4 regions of the Streptomyces callyspongiae genome follow, and region 2 is predicted to be linked to each of the others. Evidence: riboswitches for the same ligand, from Rfam matches in the RefSeq annotation. Region 2 holds a riboswitch; each other region holds the start of a gene.
The links. Region 2 has a riboswitch for cyclic di-AMP ahead of ACL06G_RS17590 (C40 family peptidase). Riboswitches for the same ligand answer to the same signal wherever they lie in the genome.

Region 1 (4,784 bases), on a different contig from region 2:
CAGCCGCCGCACCTCGGCGGACGGCCACAGCGCCTCCAGCGGCACCCGCTGGTCGCGCAGTTCGTGCGCGGGCACGCCGAACACCGCGGGCCCGGTCCCGGGGGCGAACCGCACGCCCGTCCAGCGGGTGCCGGCCGTTTCGGCGGTCTCGTACGCGGTGGTGTCGGGCCCCGCGACGAGCAGGCCGTCGTTCCAGAGCAGGTCCATGCATCCGTCGGGCAGCACCAGCCCGGGGGCCGCCTGCGCGGTGACCGTCCGCGCCCACACGACGGTGCCGCCGCCGAGTCGCGACGGGCGCTCGGAGTACATGCCTCCAGCATGCCGCACGGGTGGTTGTCGCGGCGCCCGTCAGCCGGTCATAGGCTTGTGCCCGCAGGACGCGGGCAGGCCGGGGCCGGGCCGCAGGACGGCGCGCCGCACGGACGAGGAACGGAAGACGTCATGGGCTGGACGGCACGGAGGATCCCCGGGCAGGGCGGTCGCACCGCGGTGGTGACCGGGGCCAACAGCGGTCTGGGCTATGTCACCGCCCGCGAGCTGGCGCGGCGGGGCTGCCGCGTGGTGCTGGGATGCCGGAGCCGGGGCCGCGGCGAGCAGGCGCTGGCCCGGCTGCTGTCCGAGGTGCCGGAGGCCGATGCGGAACTGCGGCAGCTCGACCTCGCCGATCTGAAGAGCGTCCGGGCGTTCGCGGCGGCACTCCCGGACGAGCCGCTGCACCTGCTGGTGAACAACGCGGGCCTCATGGCGGTCCCGCATGCGAGGACCGCCGACGGCTTCGAGATGCAGTTCGGCGTCAATCACCTCGGCCACTTCGCCCTGACGGGCCTGCTCATGGACCGGCTGCTGGCGGCGGAGGGCGCGCGGGTGGTGACCGTCTCCAGCCTCATGCACGTCCTGGGCAACGTCGACCTGCGCGATCCGCACTGCGAGCGCCGGTACCGGCGCTGGATGGCGTACGGCCGCTCCAAGACGGCCAATCTGCTCTTCACGCACGAGTTGGCGCGCCGCGTCAACGGCCGGGACCTGATCGCCGCAGCGGCCCACCCCGGGTACTCGGCGACCGAACTGCAGACGAAGGGGCCGCGCCTGGCCGGTGACCGCGTCGGGGAGCGGTTCATGCGCCTGGCGAACGCGGCGGTCGGCTCCCCCGCCGAGCTGGGCGCCGCCGCCACCCTGTACGCGGCGACGTCGGAGGAGGTCGTGCCCGACAGTTTCACCGGGCCGAGGGTCCTGGGGTTGCGCGGTGGGCCGGGCCGGTCGTGGCGTGCTCCGTGGACGCGGGACGACTCCACGGCGGAACGGCTGTGGGGTCTCTCCGAGGACCTGACCGGGGTGCGCTTCGACGCCCTCGGCTGACGCGACGGCACCCGAGCCCCGTTTCACGCCAACGCGCGCCAGTTGCCACCTTTGTGGAGTGGAAGCGACGAAAAGACAGAAGGCACCTTTTGCCCGTCTGGCCCGTTTTGCATCACTCCGCACCCGTAGATACGGGTTTGCCATTGGGGGCGTGACGCGAATAACACCGCGGTCACGATACGGAGTCATTCGCGCCCGCCCTTTCGATGGGCCCTTCTCAACATCCCTGGTCACGCGCCCACTTCGCGCCACAAGAGGGAAGATCGACACAACCGAGCGAAAACGGAACGGAGCGGACCGTCGCGTCGAGAGCCCGTGAAGCCTTTGTGACGATCTTCCGCGCTGTCCGTTTTCTTGCCGTCGGCGAAACCGATGTGCTTTGGTTCCCACGCCGTCGCGCTGAGCGGCGGACCTGAACCGGGACGCCGAGTCCTGCCGCCCGGTGCAGGTGCCACCCGTGACCCATGAACGGCAGGAGTGGGGGACCCAGGTAAGTGCCGCGCCGGGAGTCCGTGTGCCCGGAACGGCTAGGGGTGAAGTCGCAGTGAGCGCGCCGCTCGTGGCGCTCGCGCAGGCGACCGGGCAACTCCAGCCCGAACCCGACAGCTCACCTCGCAGGCGTCGGAGAGGACCATCAGCATGTCTGCACGTGGACGTCATCGTCGCCCCAAGACCCAGCGCTTCGCCCGCCGCGCCACCGCTCTCGCCCTGACCGCGGGCGGCGCCGGCATCGCCCTCCCCCTCGCCACCGCGGGCGGGGCCCAGGCAGCTTCCGTCGACACCTGGGACAAGGTCGCGGAGTGCGAGTCCAGCGGCGACTGGAGCATCAACACCGGCAACGGCTTCTTCGGTGGCCTGCAGTTCACCCAGTCCAGCTGGGAGGCCGCGGGCGGTACCGCGTACGCGCCGCGCGCCGACCTGGCCACCAAGGACCAGCAGATAGCCGCGGCCGAGAAGCTGCTGGCGCAGCAGGGGCCGGGCGCCTGGCCCGTCTGCGGCCCGCAGGCCGGCCTGCAGCAGAACAGCGGCGCCCCGGATGTCGACCCGGACGGCAGCGGCGACGCGGCCTCGGCCGCCCCGCAGTCCGAGGACACCGCCCGATCCGCCCCGAAGAAGGCCTCCCGCTCCGAGGACTCGCGGAAGATCGCCCCCTCGAGCTACACCGTGGTCAGCGGCGACACGCTCTTCCAGATCGCTCGCTCCCACGACGTCGACGGTGGCTGGCACACCGTGTACGAGGACAACCGCGAGGTCATCGGCGGCAACCCCGACCTCATCTTCCCCGGCCAGGAGTTCACGCTGAACGCCGCCGAATCCGGCAAGGGCGACTCGGGCAAGACCGGGAAGAGCACGTCGGAGAGCTCCGCGAAGAAGACCGCCGACACGAAGGCCGGGAGCAAGGACTCCGGCAACGAGGCGTCGGAGAGCAAGGCCGGATCCACCGAGACCGAGACCACCTCCGCCGACTCGGCGGCCAGCGGCTTCTCCGCACCGGTCGACGCCCCCACCAGCACCCCGTACCACCAGGCGGGCAGCAGCTGGTCCAGCGGCTACCACACCGGTGTGGACTTCGCCGCCGCCACCGGCACCACGGTCAAGGCCGCCGCCAACGGCACGGTCGTCTCCGCCGGCTGGGGCGGTGCCTACGGCAACCAGATCGTCATCCAGCACGACGACGGCCGCTACAGCCAGTACGGCCACCTCTCCTCGCTGTCGGTCTCGGCCGGTCAGCGGGTCGAGGCCGGCCAGGCCATAGGCGCCGTCGGCACCACCGGCAACAGCACCGGCCCGCACCTGCACTTCGAGGTGCGCACCGGCCCGGACTACGGCTCGGACATCGACCCGGTCGAGTACCTGCGGGCGAACGGCGTCACCCTCTGACCCGACCGCCCCGCGCATCGCACGCCGCCCGGCTCCCCGTGAAGGGGACGCCGGGCGGTGTCGTTTCCGGCCACTCCCCCACCACGCAACCGGCGCCCGCTCCCTTCCGTGGCGGCCGACGCCTCCGTCCGGACCACCCCTCTCAACCCTGAAAGGCCCGGGTGCGTCGGAGAAGGAGAGCCGAGACGTCCGCGCCTCCCCTCGTCCCGTACCGGTCGCGTCACGATCGGCGCGCCCCGCTGTCTCTGGCTGGAATGCATGGTGTGGGATGGGGAGCCGCAGACCGAGATCACACGACAGGGGGAGTTCGTGGCTTCACACGGCCAGACACTACGAAGGGCCGCCCGGGCCGTCGCCCAGGGCGAGAACCCGCGCTCCGTCGCGGAGAGCGAGTTGCGCCGCTACGCCGGCGCGGGCGGCGGCGAGGCGCCGCCCCCGGAGGAGACTTCGGAAGGCGAAGGGCCGCCCCGCCAGGACGGGATGGATCCGGCGGACTTCCCGGCGGCCAGGGAACAGGCCGGCGACATCGACACGGTGATGTCCGAGGAGACGGTTCCGCTCAGCGAGGCCGGTGAGGCGCTCAACCGCAGCAGGCAGCAGCGCGAGGGCCGCCGCAAGGTCCACGCGATCTGCCCGATGGTGATTCCGCGCGGCCGGTCGTTCCTGAGCATGCTGCCGGTGTCGCTGCTGCTGGTCATCGGCATCATCGGGTCCTCGATCGCCGCCGCGACCTCCGGGGCGACGGGCATCGGCACGCTCACCCATCCCCTGTTCGGGCTGCACTACTGGGTGATGGCCGTGGGCGCCGTCGCGTTCGTGTGGTGGCGGCAGGGCATGGTGATGGTGCCGGACGGCAGCCACGCCCTGATCACGCGCTTCGGGAAGCTGGAGAAGATCGTCGGGCCCGGACGGGTCGTGCTCATCAGCCCCTTCAAGCGCGTGTCCTACATCGTCAACACCACCCGCGAGTACCCGTTCAACGCACCGGTGCGGGAGGCCCCGACCCGCGGCGGCGTGAAGGCCTCCATCGACCTGTTCATCCAGTTCCGGATCCGGGACCCCGAGGAGTTCGTCTACACCCTCGGCGCGGTGCGCGGCTTCGAGGAGAAGCTGAACAACGCCGTCAGCGAGACCATCCGCAGCCTCATCTACGAGCAGGAGGCCTCCGGGATCTACGACATGGTCGGCGAGGACACCGGGCGGCTCCTGGAGCAGCTCAACCACCAGTTCCTCCCGGCGGTCGAACTGACGAACGCGAACATCACGCACGCCGAACCGTCCGACCGCGGCTACCGGATGGACCTCGCCGCGCCCGAGATGGTGCGGATGGCGAAGGACGCCTACACCCACGAGTACGCGCTCCAGCTGCGCAAGGAGCAGGACGAGGGCGACCTCACCAAGGAGCTCGCCGGCAGCCAGGAGACGCTGTCCGCGATCCAGGCGGAGATCGCCCAGTACCAGGCGCAGATGGACACCGCGGTGGAGCGCGAGACCAACCGCGCCCACGCGCTGGCCAACCAGCGGTACGTGCAGGCGGAGTCGGAGGC
Region 2 (4,784 bases):
TCGGCGAAGAACTGCGGGTCGGTGAGCTTGTCGAGCCCGGCGTAGACGAAGGTGGCGCCCAGGAAGAGGCGCAGCGGGAGCAGCGCATGGCGGGCGAGTGCGGCCCGCAGGCCCGGGGTGTGCCCCGTCCGTTCACTGTCCACGAGTGCCATGGCCCGTCCGCCTTCCGCCGATCGTCCCTGTGTGCCTGTCCCGGGTACCACCGGGGAGTACGCGGAGGGAAGGGGGGCGCGTTCACCGGCGGGGGCGGTGACGTGGCGGGGAGTGGCCCTGGCTAGGCTCCGGAGCCATGGCAACCCTGATTCATGTGTTCCTCGGACTGCACATCCTGGGCATCGCCGCGCTGCTCGGCGGGTTCCTCTTCCAGCTGGGCGCGCTGCGCGCCGGTGGGGCCCGGGTACTGCCCGGCATGCTGCACGGGGCGCTGACCATGCTGGTCACCGGTGTCGCGATGGTCGGCCTCCAGCAGGCCGACGGCATGGACGTCAACAACCCCAAGGTGGCGCTCAAGCTGGCGCTGCTGGTCGTCGTGCTGGGCCTGGTCTACGTCAAGCGGGACGAGGAGCGCCTGGCCGCGCCGCTGTTCGCCACCGTCGGAGCCCTGACGACCGCGAACGTGTTCATCGCCGTCCTGTGGACCTGACCCGGCCGGTTCCGCGGAGCGCGGCGCCGACCGGGTCCGGGACGGGAACGATCGGGGAGGGTGGGCTCAGGCGGGGCGGACCGCGCTGTGGAAGGGCATGTAGTCGATCGACTCGTACTTGATCACGTCGCCCGGCTTCGGTGCGTGGATCATCTGGCCGTCGCCGACGTAGATGCCGACGTGGCTCACGTCGTCGTAGAAGAAGATGAGGTCGCCGGGTCGCATCGCGGAGCGGGACACCGTGGTGCCGATGTTCACCTGGTCGAAGGTGGTGCGGGGCAGTGACACCCCGGCCGCGGCCCACGCGGCCTGGGTGAAGCCCGAGCAGTCGAACGAGTTGGGTCCGGTGGCGCCCCAGACGTACGGCTTGCCGAGCTGGGCCTTCGCGAAGGCGATGACCTCGTCCGCCCGGGTGCTCGACGAGCTGCCGGTCGAAGTGCCGGTGGAGCTCCCGGAGCTCTGCTGCTGCTCCTGCCGCTCCGCCTCGGCGGCCTCGGCCCGGCGGCGCGCCTCGGCCTCCTTGCGCCGCTCGATGGCCGCGAGCCGCGCCTTCTCCTCGGCGGTCAGCTTCGACAGCAGGTCCCGTGCGTCGGCGAGTTTGCCCTGCACCTTCTGCTTGCTCTTCTTCAGCCGCTTCTGCGCGTCGGTGAGCGAGGAGAGCTCCTGTGCCGCCTCGGTCCGCTTGACCGCGGCATCGGTGCGGCGCTCCTCGAAGTCCCCGACGGCCTTCTTCTGGCGTGCCGTCATCCGCTGCATCACGTGCTGCTGGGTGAAGTAGCCCTGCGGGTCCTCGGACAGCAGCAGGGTGGCCGTGCCGGACATGCCGCCGGTGCGGTACTGGGCGGCCGCGTAGCGCCCGAGAGCGCGGCGGGCGTCGTTCACCTTCGCGGTGCGGCGCGCCACTTCGTCGAGGAGGTCGTCGACCTTCTTCCGCTTGTTCTCCGTCTTCTCCTTGGCCGCGTTGTAGCGCTGCGTCTGGGTTCCGGCCTGCCGGTAGAGCGTGTCGACCCGCTGCCGCACCTCTTCGAGGGTGGGTTCGTCGTCGTTCGGTGCGGCGACCGCGTGCTGTGCGGACAGCAGGCTGACGGAGGCCAGCGCGGCGGTGGTGACGCCTATCGTGCCGTTCCGCGAGGCGGCGGTCTGCAGAATGCTGGGTCGCGGCTTGCGATGGGAGGCCAAGGCCGACGGCTCCTTCCGGTCACCGCCTACCGGGTTAGCTGACGGGTTCGGGCCTGGAAGGCGGCCCTACGGCCCGGCGGGTTCCGGGCCGATTCACCCCGGGGGCGCCCCTTCAGCGGCGAAGGCTGCGCCCGGAGGAGGGTCCCCGGCTCCGGCGTGTGGTGTGCCCTGCGGGCACGCCGGACTCGGCGGAGGCCGTCCGTGCCGGCCTGTCACCGGCGAAGTTGCGGACTGCCTGGCACGGCACCGTAGCGAAGGTGTGGTGCCGGTGTGAAGGCGGTGACCGAAACGTCCGATATCTTTTTGTGACCTTCCGGAGGCCGCCCGGTGCTGTCCGGGAAGCGGCCTAGACTCGGACGACGATGAGCAGCCTCTTCGACGACAGTTTCCTGGCGGGTCTCGCGTCCGGGGATTCCGCCCCGCCCCACGGTGACGGGCCCGAGCCGCCCTCCGAGCACTCCGAGCCCGAGGAGGTGCCCGACGGCCTGTTCAGCGGGAGCTACGCGGGCCGCGGCGGGGACGGGCGGGACGCCTTCTACCGGGACGGTGCGCCCCGGCCGGTGGTCGACGTCGACGCCCTGCTGGAGGGGATGAACGAGCAGCAGCGCGTCGCCGTGCTGCACCAGGGGTCGCCGTTGCTGATCGTCGCCGGCGCGGGATCCGGCAAGACCCGGGTGCTCACCCACCGGATCGCGCACCTGCTCGCCGCCCGGCACGTCCACCCGGGGCAGATCCTCGCCATCACCTTCACCAACAAGGCGGCGGGCGAGATGAAGGAGCGGGTCGCGGAGCTCGTGGGGCCGCGTGCCGAGCGCATGTGGGTGTCCACCTTCCACAGCGCGTGCGTGCGGATCCTGCGGCGGGAGAGCAAGAAGCTCGGTTTCACGTCCAGCTTCTCGATCTACGACGCCGCCGACAGCAAGCGGCTGATGGCGCTCGTGTGCAAGGACCTCGACCTGGACCCGAAGCGCTATCCGCCGAAGGTCCTCAGCGCGCGGGTGTCGAACCTGAAGAACGAACTGGTCGACGAGGAGGACTTCGCGGCCAAGGCGTCGGACGGGTTCGAGAAGGCGCTGGCAGAGGCGTACACGATGTACCAGGCGCGGCTGCGCGAGGCCAACGCGCTGGACTTCGACGACATCATCATGACCACGGTGCACCTGCTCCAGGCGTTCCCCGACGTCGCCGAGCACTACCGGCGCCGCTTCCGCCACGTCCTGGTGGACGAGTACCAGGACACCAACCACGCCCAGTACATGCTGGTGCGGGAGCTGGTGGGCACCGGCACCGGGCCGGGGGAGGAAGGCCCGGGCGAGGACGAGGAGGCCGGACCGGGGCGAAGGATGGCCGAGCTGTGCGTCGTCGGCGACGCCGACCAGTCCATCTACGCGTTCCGCGGCGCCACCATCCGCAACATCCTCCAGTTCGAGGAGGACTACCCCGACGCCACCACGGTGCTGCTGGAGCAGAACTACCGCTCGACGCAGACGATCCTCTCGGCGGCCAACGCCGTGATCGAGCGGAACGAGAGCCGGCGGCCGAAGAACCTGTGGACACAGTCCGGTGCCGGTACCCGCATCACCGGCTACGTCGCGGACACCGAGCACGACGAGGCCCAGTTCGTCGCCGAGGAGATCGACCGGCTCACGGACGCGGGCGAGGCGACCGCGGGAGACGTCGCGGTGTTCTACCGCACGAACGCGCAGTCCCGTGTGTTCGAGGAGATCCTGATCCGGGTCGGCCTGCCGTACAAGGTCGTCGGCGGCGTGCGCTTCTACGAGCGGCGCGAGGTCCGCGACATCCTGGCGTACCTGCGGGTGCTGGCGAACCCCGAGGACGCCGTCCCGCTGCGGCGGATCATGAACGTGCCGAAGCGGGGCATCGGGGACCGTGCGGAGGCGATGCTGGACGCCCTGGCCGCCCGGGAGCGGATCACCTTCCCGCAGGCCATGGCCAGGGTCGACGAGGCCTACGGCATGGCGGCGCGGTCGGCGAACGCGGTGCGCCGCTTCAACACGATGATGGACGAACTGCGCACCGTCGCCGAGTCCGGGGCGGGCCCGGCGACCGTGCTGGAGGCGGTGCTGGAGCAGACCGGCTACCTCGCGGAACTCCAGGCCTCCACCGACCCGCAGGACGAGACCCGGGTCGAGAACCTTCAGGAACTCGCCGCTGTCGCCCTTGAGTTCGAGCAGGAACGTGGTGAGGAGAATCCGGGAACCCTCGCGGACTTCCTCGAACAGGTGGCGCTCGTCGCCGACTCGGATCAGATCCCCGACTCCGTGGACGACGAGGAGGGGGCCGGTGTCGTCACGCTGATGACCCTGCACACCGCGAAGGGGCTGGAGTTCCCGACCGTCTTCCTCACCGGCATGGAGGACGGCGTCTTCCCGCACATGCGCGCTCTGGGGCAGACCAAGGAGCTGGAGGAGGAACGGCGCCTCGCCTACGTGGGGATCACCCGGGCCCGCGAACGCCTCTACCTGACGCGTTCCACGCTGCGCAGCGCCTGGGGTCAGCCGCAGTACAACCCGCCGTCCCGGTTCCTGGAGGAGATCCCCGCCGAGTACGTGGACTGGAGGCGCACCGGCCCGGCGGCCGGAGGCGCCGTCGGCGGGGGTTTCGGTTCCGGCCGGGCCGCCGGCGGGCGCACGGCGGGTTCGCCGGGCGCCGCAGGGCCCTCCGGGTTCGCGACCCGGCGGGGTGCGGAGCGCAAGGTGGTGTCGCTCGCGGCGGGCGACCGCGTCAGCCACGACACCTTCGGTCTGGGGACCGTCACGTCCGTGCGCGGCAGCGGCGACAAGGCCGAGGCGACGATCGACTTCGGCGGGGAGAAGCCGAAGCGGCTGCTGCTGCGCTACGCACCGGTCGAGAAGCTCTGACGTACGGGCGCGGGCCCGGCACCGGCAGTCGAGTGTGCTGCCGGGCCCGCGCCCGCGGTTCGGTGGGCGTCAGCCCGGCT
Region 3 (4,784 bases), on a different contig from region 2:
GCCCGCACGGGCTTGGCCAGCGTGGTCACCGGCCTGGGCTTCACCCTGTGCCTCTTCTTCACCCCGCTGGCACAGGTGATCCCCACCCAGGTGGCCGCTGCCGCGCTCGTCGTCATCGGCGCCATGATGATGACCAACGCCCAGCACATCGACTGGAACGATCCGGCGACCTCGATCCCGGTGTTCCTCACCACGGTCCTGATGCCCTTCACCTACTCCATCACGGCGGGTATCGCCGCCGGAGTCCTCTCCCACGTCCTCATCCGGGCCGGGCAGGGCCGGTGGCGCGAGCCCGGGTGGCTGATGTGGGTACTGGCCCTGGTCTTCCTCGTCTACTTCGCGCTCGGCCCGATCGAGGGTCTGCTGGGCGTGGGATAGCGCCCGATTCTCCGAAGGAGTTCACCGACCATGCTGGACATCGCCGCCCACCTGCAGGAGTGGTGCGCCGACGGCCGTGACTTCGCCGTGGCCACCGTGATGGCCGTCAGCGGCAGCGCGCCCCGCCTTCCCGGCGCGGCCCTCGCTGTCGACACCGACGGCACCGCGGTGGGCAGTGTGTCCGGCGGCTGCGTCGAGGGCGCGGTCCACGCGCTGTGCACCGAGGCGCTCCGGGACGGGAGAACCGTCACGGAGCGCTTCGGCTACAGCGACGGCGAGGGGCTCGCCGTGGGCCTCACCTGCGGCGGCGCCATCGAAGTCCTCGTGACGCCCGTACGGGCCGGCGCCCCGCACCGCGCGGTGATCGCCCAGGCGCTCGCGGCAGGCGCGCGCAGGGAGTCAGCGGCCCTCGTCCGCGCGGTGGCGGGGCCGCCCGAACTCCTGGGCGGCGCGCTGCTGGTGCGGCCGGACGGCAGCACGCCGCGCGGCGCCGCCCGCTCGGGCTCCCTGGGCGGCCCGCCGGAACTGGACCGCACCGCGGCGGCCGAGGCACGGGCGATGCTGGAGGCGGGACGCACCGGCACCTTCGAGGTCGGGGCAGAGGGCAGCCGGTGCGGCGAGCCGGTCAGGCTCCTGGTGGAGTCCAGCGTCGAGCCGCCCCGGATGCTGGTGTTCGGCGCGGTCGACTTCGCCGCCGCACTGGTGCGGACGGGCCGGTTCCTCGGCCATCACGTCACGGTCTGCGACGCCCGGCCGGTGTTCGCCACGACGGAACGCTTCCCGGAGGCCCACGAGGTCGTCGTCGGCTGGCCGCACGACTACCTGGACCGGACTGCCGTCGACGAGCGCACCGTGGTGTGCGTCCTCACCCACGATCCGAAGTTCGACGTGCCGTTGCTGGAGCGTGCGCTCCGGCTGCCCGTGGCGTACGTCGGAGCGATGGGGTCGCGCCGCACCCATGCCGACCGTCTCGCGCGGTTGCGGGAGGCAGGGTTGACGGAGGCCGAACTCGCCCGTCTGCACTCGCCGATCGGGCTCGACCTGGGGGCACGGACGCCGGAGGAGGTGGCGCTGTCCATCGCGGCGGAGGTGGTGGCGTCGCGCCGCGGCGGATCCGGCCGGCCGCTGACCGGCGGCCGCATGCCCCTTCACCACGACGGTGACGCGGGCGGCTCGTCCGCCCTGCCGGACTGAATCGCGCCGGCCGGTGTGCCGGTGTGCCGACGGCCGGGAGGACGCCTGCGAGGGCGCCCGGGAACGACTCGGGCCGCTTCCCCGCCGGGACGGGGAAGCGGCCTGAGCCCGGTGTCGTCTGCGGCGTCCGCTCAGTAGGGGCCGTTGACGTTGTCGATCGATCCGTAGCGGTCCGCCGCGTAGTTGCAGGCGGCCACGATGTTGGCGACCGGGTCGTACTGGTCCCAGGCCGTGCCGTCGACGTGGTAGGCGTCGAAGGTCGGCTTGATGACCTGCAGCAGCCCGATGGAGGGCGTACCGTTCTGGGCGTTGATGTCCCAGTTGTTGATGGCGCTCGGGTCACCGCTGGACTCGCGCATGATGTTGCGGTGGATGCCCTCGTAGGTACCCGGGATGCCGTTCTCCTGCATGATGGACAGCGCCTCGCGGATCCAGCCGTCCAGGTTGTCCGGGTAGGAGGCCTGGTCGGCGCTCGCCGTGGAGGCGGAGGACTGCTCGTCCCCGCCCTGCTTCTTCGGGGCCGGCGCGGCCTCGAGGGTCAGTTCCTGGCCGGGGAAGATCAGGTCGGGGTTGTCGCCGACCGTTTCCTTGTTGGCCTTGTAGAGGCTCTGCCAGCCGCCGTCGACCTCGTGGGCCTCGGCGATCCGGAAGAGGGTGTCGCCGCTGGCGACGGTGTAGGTCTCCGCGGCCTGCTGCTCGGCCTTGGCGGAGGTCTTCACGGTGCCGGCCGCAGCGGCGTGCTGGGCGCCCTGCGGGGCGGCCTGCGCGGTGCCCGCAGCGGCGAGGGGCGCGGCGAGCGCCCCGCCTGCCACAAGCACGGCGGAAAGGCGGGAAAGCTGACGGGAGTTGATCTGGATACGCGGGCGACGGTGGCGTCCACGGGACATGGGCGTGATTCCTCTCTTACGCCTGCGAGGTGAGCTGTCGGATTCGGGCGAGAAGAAGTGCCCGGCCAATTCCCGTCCCGCGTGGGCGTGACGAGGCATGGCTTCACCCCAAGCCGGACCGCAGTGCGGTACGGCGCTTACCTGGTTCCCCCGCTCCTGCCGCTGTTGATTGCTGCGCTTTCCGCCACCGGCCGGCAGGATTCGGCGTTCCGGGTGCGGAGCTCCCGCCATGTCGTGCGGAAGCGAGCACATAGGAACACAGCCGAATTGACGGAGACAAGCGGCGGGAATGCCCTGTTTCGCCTTTCCGATCTTCCGGCGGGGGAACTTGTGGACGCTATGCAACGGCGTCTTTTCCGAGCGTGAGAGGGGCTCTGTGCTTCCGATTCCTAAGCGGTCTGCGTGCAAAGGGAATTGAGAATCAAGGTGGCGCGGGTCTCCTCGGTTCCCGAAGAAGCGGTACCGGGTCGTGTGAGTCCAGCCACAGGGCCGCAGTGTGCGTCGTATGTCCGATTATTTCCGCGTGTTGGTGTCCGGTGGTACGTCGGATGCCGGGCGCGACCACCGAGGGCCGGCATGTCCGCCCTGCGGCCTTTGGTTGATTTTCGGTGTGCGAGTCCGCGCGCGCCTGATCCGGATCGCTCGCGCCGGGTGAGCGGACGGTCGCCCAGTGCTGCGGCCGGGTGTCCCGAGACAGTCCTCTGTTCCGGTGCCGGGCCGTGGCAGTGGCCGTGCGCCGGTGTCCGGGAGCACGATGGAAGGGCACGCACGAATTCGGAGGTGCATCGTCATGGCCAGGTTCATGGACGTCCACGAAGGGATGAAGGGGATCACCGCCGACCAGCTCAGGGAAGCCCACCAGGCGGACCTGGCGATCGAGGGTGAGGAGAACGTGCACTTCGAGCGGGCCTGGGCCGACCCCGACGCCGGAGTCGTCTACTGCCTGTCCGAGGCACCCTCCCGCGAGGCGGTGCAGCGCGTCCACGAGCGCACCGGCCACCCCGCCGCACAGATCCACGAGGTGCCGCTGTCCGTCTGAGCGGCCGCACCGCCCCTCGCACGGCATCGCCCCGCCGCGGCCCACCGGCCGCGACGGGGCGATCGGACGTCGCCGTCCTGGCTCAGAACAGCGAGTACAGCAGCACGTTCGGCGACCCGGTGCGGGGGTCGCCCACCACACCGGCCGTCCCGTTGTCCACCACGGCGTCCCGCACCTGCGCAGGCCCCGCGGAGGGGTGCTGCGACAGATACAGCGCTGCGGCGCCTGTGACGTGCGGGGTCGCCATCGAGGTGCCGCTGAGCGTGTCGCTCCCGCCGTCGTTCCACGCCGAGACGATGTCCACGCCCGGTGCGAACAGGTCGACGCACGTCCCGTAGTTGGAGAACGAGGCGCGCTGGTCCTCCCGGTCGGTGGCGCCGACGGTGATCGCCGCCGGCACCCGCGCCGGGCTGGAGTCGCAGGCGTCCTGCGGCCAACCGAGGATGTTGCCGTTGCCGGCGGCGATCGCGTACGTCACGCCCGAGTCGATGGACCGCTCGACGGCGTCGTCGAGGACTCCGTCGACACCCCCACCGAGACTCATGTTCGCCACCGCCGGCTTGGCCGCGTGCTCGGTGACCCAGTCGATCCCCGCCACGACCTGCGAGGTGCTGCCCGAACCGGCGCAGTCCAGCACCCGGACCCCGACGATGTCGGTGTCCTTGGCGACGCCGTACTGCGAGCCGCCGACCGTGCCGGCGACGTGCGTGCCGTGGCCGTGGCAGTCGTTCGCCACCGCGTCGTCGTCGACGAAGTCGTACCCGCTCCGGGCGCGGCCGCCGAAGTCCGGATGCGACGTCCGGACCCCGGTGTCGATGACGTACGTGGTCACGCCCGCGCCGCCGGTGTCGTAGCCGTAGCTCCCGTCGAGCGGCAGTTGGCGCTGGTCGACCCGGTCCAGGCCCCAGGACGGCGGATCCTGCTGCACGGTCCGGGCGGACTGCCCGTCGTCCTTCGCGGGCTTCTTCGGGGTGTCTCCCTTCTGCTCGTCCTCGTCCTTCTCCTCGTCACCGGGGGCGAGTTCCCCGATCGCCTTCTCCACGTCCTCCAGCACGGGAGTTGCCGGAGGTTCCGGGTCGTCTCCAGCGCCGTCCGCTCCTTCGGCGTCTCCGGGTGCCGCCGGCTCGGCGGTTTCCGGCGAGCCGGTGACGAGGCCGTCGAGAAGACCGCCGTCGCCCTCGGTTCCGAGGAGGGAGTCGGACTGCTGCGCCCCACCGTCGGCGACGGTGATCGTCGAGTCCTGCTCGACGTAGGCGACTCGCGGGTCGGCCGCGAGCCTGCGGGCT
Region 4 (4,784 bases), on a different contig from region 2:
GTGCGTGCGGCCGGGAGCCGGTCGTGCTGCCGGGGACGTGCCCGTGTGGAAGCCTGGGGAGAGCGGACCGTACCCGCTTCGCGAAAGGAGCCCGCGGTGGACGAGAAGGTGCCGCAGGAGGCGTTGCTGTCGCTGCTGTCCGACCGGAAGCAGGGGGTTCTGGTGACCCTGAAGCGGGACGGACGGCCGCAGCTGTCGAACGTGCTGCACGCCTACGATCCGCAGGAGCGGATCGTGCGGGTCTCGGTGACCGCGGACCGGGCCAAGACCAGGAACCTCGCCCGGGACTCCCGGGCGAGCTACCACGTCTCCACGGCGGACGGCTGGGCCTGGACGGTGGCGGAGGGCGACGCGGAGCTGTCGGAGATGGCGGCGGATCCGTACGACCGGACGGTGGAGGAGCTGGTCGACCTCTACCGGGCGATCTCGGGGGAGCACGCCGATTGGAGCGAGTACCGGGCGGCGATGGTCGACCAGCGCCGCCGGGTGGTGCGTCTGCACGTGCGCCATGCCTACGGGCAGCTGCGGCGCTGAACGGGGAGGTGCCGCCTGCCGGGTGACGGGGCGGCGGGTGCCCGCTCTGCCGCGGGTCCCTGCCGCGTTGCCGGAGGAGACCGGCGGCCCTGGTGTCGGGGGGTATGCACCAGGGCCGCCGGAGTCCGGGAAGGAGGGGACGTACCGTCCCCGGTGACCGCCGCCCCGTCCCTTCCGGAGACGAGCGCTGCCGTGGGGGAGGACGACGCGGTCCCGTCCGGCGACGGGACGGCGGTCGCGTCCTCGTGGCGGGACGCGATGTGGGGGGTGGAGTGTGCCGGACGGGACGGGGGCACCCGTCCGGCTGTCGTGGGGGGCCATGCGGCCCGTCAGATGCCGAGGCCCTTGCTCCGCAGCCAGGCCAGCGGGTCGATCGGGTCGCCGCCGCCCGGCCTGACCTCCAGGTGCAGGTGGGGTCCGGTGGTGTTGCCGGTGGCCCCGACGTTCCCGATGACGTCCTTGGTGGTGACCTGCGTACCGACGGAGACGTTCATCGACGACAGGTGGCAGTACCAGACCTCGGTGCCGTCCTCGAGTTCGAGCACGATCCGGTAGCCGTAACTGCCCGCCCAGCCGGCTTCCTTGACGGTTCCGGCATGGACGGCGGACACGGGGGTGCCGGTGGGGGCGGCGAAGTCCTGGCCGGTGTGGTCGGCCGTCCACATGCTCCCGGCGGCTCCGAAGCCGGAGGTGAGGGTGTAGGAGGTGACCGGTGCCGTGTAGCTGGCGGCCAGACGTGCCAGCCGCTCCTGCTCGGCCTTGCGCGCGGCTTCCTCGGCAGCCTTCCGCTTGCGTTCCTCCTCCGCCTTGCGCGCCGCCTCCGCCTTGTCCGCGGCGGCCTGGGACGCCTGCTGCGCGGCGGCGTTCTCGGCCTCCTCGCGGGCGGTGGCGTCGGCCGCGCTCTGCTGCTGTGCGGCCTGCTCCAGGATGCGGGCCCGCAGCGCGTCGCCCGCATCGGTGTCCGTGGTGGTGTCCGCGCCGGTGTCGGGGGCGACCGCGGTGACGGACGTCAGCGGCGCCGGGGACGCGACCGTGGCGGTGCCGTTCTCGTCGCCGCCGTCCGGGACGAGGCCGGCGAGACGGTCGGGCAGCTCGCCGGCGACGGACCCGGCGAGGGAGTCGAGGTCGGGCACGGACATGGCCGCGGGCCGCTCCTTCGCTCCCGCCATGCCGCCCGCTCCGACCGCGGCGATCATGCCGACCCCCAGCACCGCTCCGCTGCGGGCCATGCCGCCGCGCTGCTTCGCCACGCGGTGCCGGCCGCGCACCGGGCGCACGGACTCGGCGGTCGGATTCCACTCGCCGTAGGACCCGTCGTCCTCGGGGCCGTAGGCCCAGTCGGACGCGTCCGCGGCGTTGCCCTCGGCGTAGGGAGGCAGTCCCGTCAGTGTGTCGTCGGAGCCGCCGGTGCTGCCGCCGGTCGGGACGACCTGCGGGAAGGACGTGGTGGGGCCGGTGTGGCCGTACAGGCGCGCGGGCCCGTAGGCCTCGGGTGCTCCGCCGGCCTCGGGGGCGAATCTGGTGGACGCCACGAGGGCGCTCTCCTTTCCTTCCTTCGCGCCTACCGGGTTAGCTGACGGGTTCGGAGCAGGAAGGTCTCCTACGTCGGGCCCCGGCTGGGGCCGTTCGATTCACCCCGGAGTTGGTGGTTCCCCGGCTCCCTCGATGCTTCATCCGCACGATGCGTCCGCGCGGTGAAACACGTGAAGGATTAGGCGACAGTGCACGGAGCCGCCTGGTGTGACGGCAGTGACGACCGCGCTGCGTTATCGAACGTTAATAGACCTGGCTCGGCGATTCCAAGCCCGTCCGTCGATTTTGCCGATGCTTTGACGGGGACGCTTGACTCATCGGACGCCATTACGGACACGCCGACACCTGGCGTCAGCGTGCCGGCTCCGAGGGTGATCACAGATCCGTCACGTCGTGCACCCATGAGGAGGCGTCACTTCCGCCCGTGCGGCGCCTCGCGCACCGGGCGGTCCGGCCGGGTCGGTGGCACGGCCGTGCGTCACAGGATGCGCACGCGCTCCCAGGCCGGGCCGCCCGACGCCGCCCCGGAATCCGGCAGTTGGGCGGTGGACGTCTCGCCGCCGCGGCCCGGGGACGCCCCGCCGCTCCCGGCAGCGCGGTCCGACCGGCTCCCCTCTCCGTACCCCCAGCCGTCGGGACGGCCCTCGCCGCCGCCGTCGCCGTACCCGGAGACGTGCGGCTGGGTGCCCGACTGCACGACGGCGGAGAGGTGGCGTGCGGGCCGCCCGTACGCACCGGAGACGTCCCGCGTCCCGGTCTCCTGCGCGGGCACCGCCTCCGCGAAGGAGCCGAAGGCCCCCGGCGCGACGCCGTACGGATGGGGCGCACGATCCTCAGCGGGCCACCGGCCCACCTCGGCCATGCCCGATGCGCCACTGTCGCCCCGGAGTCCGCCGGGAACGGCCCGGCCCGCACGCGCCCACTCGCGCACCAACGACTCGTAGATCGGCGTGGGCGCAGTCCCCTCGGCAGGCGGCGGCGACGGACGGGAAACCGTTTCCCCCGACCACGGCACCGGCGACCACTGCGTGAGCATCACAGCCATGCCGGGACCAACGAGCCACCCCGCCACCGGGTCACCCGCCCGGATCAGCCTGCTCACCCGCACGGGGGCGCCGGGCGGCGGTTCACCCGTCCATCCCGCCGAACCGGGCAGTCCCACGGCCCGGGCAGCACCGTTGCGGCACCGGAGGCCACGAAAAGCGGAACCCGGAACACTGCCACCGACAACGGCCGACGACAGGCGAAACCTGTCGCCGCGGGTTCGACTCGGAAGCGGACTCGGGGCGTCCTTCGAGTACGTCCACGGCGCGACGGCGCGCCACGCCCCGAATGTTTGGAGGTCGTTCATGCGTGCGCATTCCACGGCGCATCCGTCTCGGGCTGCTCGCGGGCTCGCGGGTGCCGCGCTCACCGTTGCGGTTGCAGGCATCACCAGCACGGCCGCGGTCGCGGCCGGCACCGCCGACATCGGGATATCTCCGGGCTCCGCACGTCCCGGGGACACCGTCACGCTCACCACACGGGCCTGCGGTCCGGGCGGCAGCGCGGGTGTCGACGCCGGATCCCTCGACGGCGGAATCATCGGGCTGGAACCGGAGAAGGCCGGCAGCGCCACCGCCCGGGGCACGCTGCGCATCCCCGACGACGCGGGCCCCGGCACCTACACCGTGGGCGGTTCCTGCACCGACGGCAGCGAGGTCACGGGCACGATCCGCGTGAGCGAGGAGCCACCGCGGTCCGGGAAGGACGGCCCGGGCGCGATGCCCGGCGGCGGCAAGGGCGCGGAGCCCCGGAAGCACGAGGACCGTCCCGCCGGGCCCCCGGAGATGTCCGAGCACGACGGGCAGGGGGAGGACGACGGACACGCCCGGCAACGGCACGAGGACGGCCGCTGGGAGGACGGCGGGAAGGACGGCCGCCACGACGGCCGGTGGGACGACCGGCACCACGACGGCCGGTGGGACGACCGGCAGGACGACGGCCGGTGGGAGGACCGCAAGGACTCCCACCACCGGGACGGTTCCGGCCACCACCGCGGCGCGATGCCGCACGGCCGGATGCACACCGGCCTGGGCGGAGGCATCGAGGACGTGAACAGCGCCCAGCTGGCCGGTGGCTCGGCCGCGCTGGCCACTGCCGCGGGCGGCGTGTTCTTCCTGCGCCGCCGGCACCGCGCGCAGCGGCACTGACCGCCGCGGGTGCGGGTGAGTCGCGCACCGCCGCGCGGCGCAGGCCCGCCCGCACCCGCTCCCGCCGCACGGACCCGTGCAGGAGGAGGAACCCGTCGATGCCGCGAACCCGGCAGCGCAGCGTGGGCGTCGAGACATGCGTGGCGACCCTCGCCGCCGCGGCGGCCTGCGCGGGCGTGTGGCTGATCGACCACGGCACGGACGTCACCGCGCCTCCGCAGCCTGCCGCGGAGGCGGCCTTCGGGAGCGAGCCGAGCGCTCCTCCGCGCAACGCGTCCCGGAAAGGGGCCGCATCGCCACGGGACTCGGACGGCAGCGCGGGGAGCGGGGGCGGGCGCGAGGAACCGTCGCGGAGCACCGACGACGGGAAGGTCGCGGCACCGTCGCGGGTGAGCATCCCGACCATCGGCGTGTCGGCACCGCTCACCCGTCTGGACCTGACCGCGGACGGTGCCCTCGAAGCGCCGCCCCCGGATGACGACAACCTCGCCGGGTGGTACGCGGACGGGGTTCCGCCGGGCGCGG

Region 1: linked by a shared signal. The riboswitch ahead of ACL06G_RS09470 (peptidoglycan DD-metalloendopeptidase family protein) and the one ahead of ACL06G_RS17590 (C40 family peptidase) in region 2 are both predicted to bind cyclic di-AMP.
Region 3: linked by a shared signal. The riboswitch ahead of ACL06G_RS14130 (transglycosylase SLT domain-containing protein) and the one ahead of ACL06G_RS17590 (C40 family peptidase) in region 2 are both predicted to bind cyclic di-AMP.
Region 4: linked by a shared signal. The riboswitch ahead of ACL06G_RS18300 (M23 family metallopeptidase) and the one ahead of ACL06G_RS17590 (C40 family peptidase) in region 2 are both predicted to bind cyclic di-AMP.

What each region holds. Positions count from the first base shown of each region.
Region 1 is NZ_JBJZOM010000008.1:9,392-14,175, forward strand. Features, by position in the region: gene ACL06G_RS09460 (helix-turn-helix domain-containing protein) at 1-309, opposite strand, end outside; gene ACL06G_RS09465 (oxidoreductase) at 442-1,356, shown strand; cyclic di-AMP (ydaO/yuaA leader) riboswitch at 1,800-1,992, shown strand; gene ACL06G_RS09470 (peptidoglycan DD-metalloendopeptidase family protein) at 1,996-3,237, shown strand; gene ACL06G_RS09475 (SPFH domain-containing protein) at 3,496-4,784, shown strand, end outside.
Region 2 is NZ_JBJZOM010000018.1:37,604-42,387, reverse strand. Features, by position in the region: gene ACL06G_RS17600 (DoxX family protein) at 1-152, opposite strand, end outside; gene ACL06G_RS17595 (hypothetical protein) at 290-643, shown strand; gene ACL06G_RS17590 (C40 family peptidase) at 710-1,822, opposite strand; cyclic di-AMP (ydaO/yuaA leader) riboswitch at 1,831-1,989, opposite strand; gene pcrA (DNA helicase PcrA) at 2,185-4,704, shown strand; gene ACL06G_RS17580 (M23 family metallopeptidase) at 4,774-4,784, opposite strand, start outside.
Region 3 is NZ_JBJZOM010000012.1:134,895-139,678, reverse strand. Features, by position in the region: gene ACL06G_RS14140 (NCS2 family permease) at 1-378, shown strand, start outside; gene ACL06G_RS14135 (XdhC family protein) at 409-1,572, shown strand; gene ACL06G_RS14130 (transglycosylase SLT domain-containing protein) at 1,704-2,459, opposite strand; cyclic di-AMP (ydaO/yuaA leader) riboswitch at 2,464-2,646, opposite strand; gene ACL06G_RS14125 (SCO4226 family nickel-binding protein) at 3,250-3,498, shown strand; gene ACL06G_RS14120 (S8 family peptidase) at 3,581-4,784, opposite strand, start outside.
Region 4 is NZ_JBJZOM010000019.1:76,496-81,279, reverse strand. Features, by position in the region: gene ACL06G_RS18305 (PPOX class F420-dependent oxidoreductase) at 97-534, shown strand; gene ACL06G_RS18300 (M23 family metallopeptidase) at 864-2,066, opposite strand; cyclic di-AMP (ydaO/yuaA leader) riboswitch at 2,079-2,236, opposite strand; gene ACL06G_RS18295 (hypothetical protein) at 2,546-3,112, opposite strand; gene ACL06G_RS18290 (hypothetical protein) at 3,417-4,259, shown strand; gene ACL06G_RS18285 (class F sortase) at 4,358-4,784, shown strand, end outside.